2 regions of the Mesorhizobium sp. Cs1299R1N3 genome follow, and region 1 is predicted to be linked to the other one. Evidence: predicted binding sites of a transcription regulator. Region 1 holds the regulator's gene; the other holds the start of a gene.
What was found. Region 1 encodes LexA, which represses DNA repair genes until DNA is damaged. Its sites were predicted from a motif close to TGTTCNNNNTGTGTTCNG; they were not measured.
Positions count from the first base shown of each region.

Region 1 (2,404 bases):
TCGTGACGTCGAGCGGGCCAAGGCGCTGATGACGGCGCATATCGGCTATACCCTGCACGTCTATGTCCATAGCGAAGACAGCGGCGCGACCAAATACTCCGCGCGCGCCGGCAGTTTGAAAGCGGGTTCCGGGTGACTTCAGCGCTTGCGCGACGCCTGTTGGCATGCGCTGGCCGGAGTGGGCCAAACGCCTGGATCCATCGCCGCCCCAGAGCTACCAATCGTTGGCGTTTTGGTTTCGTTTCGTTCCGCGAATAATGGATCCATAAATTGTACAATCCACCCGCGAAGAGCCCTCCGAAAGACTGATGCCAAGGCCCATCAGTGGATAGGCCACAGGCCATTAACCAAAACAATTTCAACGCCTGCCGATCGCGGAAGGGGTCGGCCGCAGTCCGCTGCCGCGGCAAAAAACTTCAGACGCGTTAACAAATTCATTAAACTTTAAACGGTTGCGGAACACAACTGGAACGGATAGTGTTTGTTCTGGGTTTGTTTTTTCGATTCTGGTTCAGACCTTTCGTTCAATGCCTTGGGGGCCGCCATGCTGACACGCAAGCAACATGAACTGCTGATGTTTATCCACGAACGGCTCAAGGAAAGCGGGATACCGCCCTCCTTCGACGAAATGAAGGAAGCGCTCGATCTTGCCTCCAAATCGGGCATCCATCGCCTGATCACGGCGCTGGAGGAACGTGGCTTTATTCGCCGGCTACCCAATCGGGCGCGCGCGCTGGAAGTGCTGCGGCTGCCGGACTCGATCGCGCCGGGCCTCAATGCGGCAAAGAAGTTCTCGCCAAGCGTCATCCAGGGCAGCCTTGGCCAAGGCAGTCTCGGCCGCCAGATCAGGCCGGCGACGGCGCCTTCGCGCCTGCCCGCGGCCGGCAACGACGACGATGCGGTTTCAGCCGTGTCCATCCCGGTCATGGGTCGTATCGCCGCCGGTGTGCCGATCGATGCCATCCAGCATCAGACGCATTCGATTTCGGTGCCGCCGGACATGATCATGGGCGGCGAGCACTATGCGCTGGAGGTCAAGGGCGACTCGATGATCGAGGCCGGTATCTTCGACGGCGACACGGTCATCATCCGCAATGCCGATACAGCAAGTCCGGGCGAAATCATCGTGGCGCTGGTCGACGAGGAGGAAGCAACGCTGAAGCGGTTCCGCCGCAAGGGCGCCTCGATCGCGCTCGAAGCCGCCAATCCAGCCTACGAAACACGCATCTTCGGACCGGATCGGGTCAAGGTGCAGGGCAAGCTTGTCGGGCTGATCAGGCGCTACTGAACTGGCTTGCCATCGGGCTTGTCGGCCTTTTTATAGGGGGGCAGCCCCCTCGCCTCGCGTGAGAATTTTCGCTGCTCGTGCCAAGGCCGGTAAGGTCCGTCGACGGCGAATTCGATCGCAGCCGGGCTCGTGGCCGACAGGGGATCGAAGAAGACGGCGGCACTCCCCTTGCGGGCGAGCTGCCGTTTGGTGATGACGAGAACCAGCGGATTGTGGCAGGCGTCATAGGCGGTCGCGTCATTGACGACGATCAGGTCAGCGAAGGCGCAGGCCTTCCAGGTGTTCTTGCGATCCTCGACATAGGCGATGATCGCGCCGGAAGGGTGCCTGGCAAGGCACAGGCCTTCGCGGCAATAAAACGGCGATCCCAGCGGCAGGTCGGTGGGAGCGGAAATATCGAATTGCCCGTCCGTCTTGTCGAACATTTCCGGTAGGACGATTGTTTCGGAGATCAGAGCGCGTTTCCAGTTGTCGGCTGCGAATTCGTTCGGACGTTCCCGGTTGACGGCCAGTTCGCCATTGCCGATCGACAGAGCCACCAGCCGCGCATCTTCCGAGATCAGCACATCGGGCGCGCGCGTGTGCGACACAGTCAACAGACCGGCAAGCGCGAATGGCACCGCCGTGAGCCGGAGCCAGGTCGTCGCCATCGTCGCGATGACCAGCGCGACAGTGACCAGCAGCACGGATTGCTGCGAAATCAGGCCGACTCCATCGACCGGAGAGCGCTCCGATATCCACGCCGATATGGCGATCATCGCTGTCAGGCCCTTGCCCATGAGGTAGAGAGCCGGCCAATCCAACCCGAACGGCATCAGCAACGCGCTGGCGACGGCCAGGAACATCACGACCGACACGATCGGCATGACGGCCAGATTGGCGAACAGGCTGAGCGGCGACACCCGCTGGAAATGCCAGATGGCAAACAGTGCCGTCGCGCTGCCGGCGATGATGGACGTCATGGCCAATCCACCTGTCGCCAGCAGGAATTTTCGCGTCAGAAACCCGGGTAGGGATCGCTTTGGCGGCGGAGGCCTCGTCTTTCCCGCATGGTGGTCGGCCCAGCCGGCATAGGCGCCAACCAAGGCCGCGGTTGCCGCGAACGACATCTGGAAA
Region 1 is NZ_JAPYKQ010000002.1:603,927-606,330, reverse strand. Features, by position in the region: gene O7B34_RS08360 (GntR family transcriptional regulator) at 1-136, shown strand, start outside; gene lexA (transcriptional repressor LexA) at 545-1,288, shown strand; gene O7B34_RS08350 (ComEC/Rec2 family competence protein) at 1,282-2,404, opposite strand, start outside.

Region 2 (2,404 bases), on a different contig from region 1:
TATCAAAACTTGTATAATTGCGCAAGACAGTGACCCGCCAGCGACCGATTGATGACTATAGCGGCGGCTCACCGACCCCATGCTGCGACCAGGCCATGGTCGGGGATATCGACGTTCAGGAATACGGGCCGGACACCCAGCTCAGCGAGTGGATAGGGAAAGGCCCTCCCTCCCTTCGTCCTGCTAGGGTAAAGCAAGGAGCAAAGCGAGGCCGCGCAGACCCCTAGGGTGACGAAGGTACGGCCTACTCAGCAGCCTCTTCGATCTTTTCCATATCATCGTCCGACAGGCCGAAATGGTGGCCGATCTCGTGGATCAGCACGTGGGTGACGATGTCGCCCAGCGATTCCTCGTTCTCGGCCCAATAGTCGAGCATGGCGCGGCGATAGAGGGTGATGCGGTTCGGGCCTTCGCCGGTTTGCGGGTTCCAGCGTTCGGCGATGCCGCGCCCCTCGAACAGGCCGAGCAGGTCGAACGGCGTCTCCAGCGACAAATCGTCCATGATCTCGTCGGTCGGGAATTCGGCGATCTGGATGATGATCTCGCCGGTCAGCTTGCGAAATTCCTCCGGCAGATGGGCGTAGGCCTCCAGCGCCAGGAACTCCAGTTCCTCCATCGAGGGCGCAAGTTCGCCATGCCAGGTGCGGGTCTTGTAGATGCGGGCCATGCTTTGTCCTTTGATCCCGGCATATAGGCTTTCGTGCTGGTCCAGGCAAATGGCGCGGCAATTTCTGCCGGCGCTTTTGCCGCTGCCGGGGAATCGCGTCCAGCCATGTATCAGGAGAACTCATGCCGGACCTTCCACCATCGCGCAGCGCCGGCCAGGGCGTCTCATTTGGTGGCCGCGTTAGTCTCGCGGCTAGGAAGCCTCGTTGACGAATACGTTGGCGATTGACGAGGAAACGCCCATCACTTCGTCATTCTGGGGCGGAGCAAGGAGCGCAGCGACGCGGCGCAGACCCCGGAATCCATGCCGGGACTCCGGTGCGCTGCCACGGTGCAGAATTTGCTCCGCTGCACTTCACGGCCAAGGTCGCGGCATGGATCCCAGGGTCTCCGCGACGCCGCTGCGCGGCTGCTTCGCCCAGGGATGACGGCCTCATGGTGACGTGCGGACATGTGAATGTCGGACTCATGTGCCCATACGCGCAGGAATAAATTCCTCATGACTCTGCTTGACTCTTCGGATCGCCTCTGGAATCTATAGGGAACATAACAGGAACAATTGTGAGTGAAAGCTGACCGTCATGGCGATGACCGCCGTGGCGCGGGAGACTGTTTTTTCCCTGCGCCGCCAGATCGCGAAAATAGAGGGAACGCTGCCCGAGCGCCTGCAGGCGCCGGCGGCGGCGACCCTTGATGCCGGCGCCGGTACTGGCAGCGATCTGACGATCGTCCGGCGCGGCCTTGCCGCGGCCTTGCCGGATGCTTTCCTGCCCATCGGCATCGATCGGCTCGATGCCGCGCTCAGGGGCGGCCTGCCGAAAGCCGCCCTGACCGAAATCCATGGCCTGGAAACCCGCGATGCGGGAGCCGTGGCCGGCTTCGCTCTATCGCTCGTCAGCCTGATCCTCAACCGGGCGCAGGGGCTGCCCATCTTATGGATCGGGACATCGGAAATTTTCCACGAGGCCGGCTTTCCCTACGCCAGGGGGCTGCATGGCTGCTTCGGCATCGAGCCCGGGCAATTGCTGTTTTCCGAGGCGCCCAGGCTTGTCGATGCGCTGTGGATCGCCGAGGAGGCCGCCAGGATGACCGCGCTTGCCGCCGTCATCCTGGAAATCCGCGGCAATCCGCAGCGGCTGGACCTGACCGCGACATGCCGCCTGCATGCGCGGGCGCAAGGTGCCGGCCGGCCGGTGTTCCTGCTGCGGCAGGCGGCCGAGCCGGAACCGACGGCGGCGCCTCTTCGTCTGATCGCCGCGTCGGCGCCGGCCGTGCCGCGCGCCACGGTCGCCGGGCCGCTCGCCGGCTCGATCGGCCACCCCGCCTTCACCATCAGCATCGGCAAGAGCCGCACGGCCCTGCCTGGACAATTCACACTGGAGTGGAACCCCGATGAACGCAGATTCGAGGAAAGACGGGGCGACGAAAGACACGGTGGAGGCAGCGAATGGGCAGAGAATCCTGTCCCTGTGGTTTCCCTATCTGGCGACCGAAAGGATCCTGCGGCAGCGTCTGGGGAAATCCTGGCGTTCCCGGCCATCGGATCATCCGCGGCCATCTCACCCACCGCTCGTGATCAGCCACCGCCAGGGCAACGCGCAGCGCATCTCGGCCCTCGACGAGCGGGCTGAGGCGCTGCACCTGAAGCGCGACATGGGGATTGCCGATGCGCGCGCCATGCATCCGTCGATCGACATCGTCGAAGCCGATCCGGAGGCCGACCGGCGCCTGCTCGAGG
Region 2 is NZ_JAPYKQ010000009.1:20,132-22,535, reverse strand. Features, by position in the region: gene O7B34_RS19515 (metallopeptidase family protein) at 245-667, opposite strand; gene O7B34_RS19510 (ImuA family protein) at 1,248-2,297, shown strand; gene O7B34_RS19505 (DUF6504 family protein) at 2,239-2,404, shown strand, end outside.
Region 2: the regulator LexA is predicted to act here: its motif matches at 1,207-1,224, upstream of O7B34_RS19510 (ImuA family protein).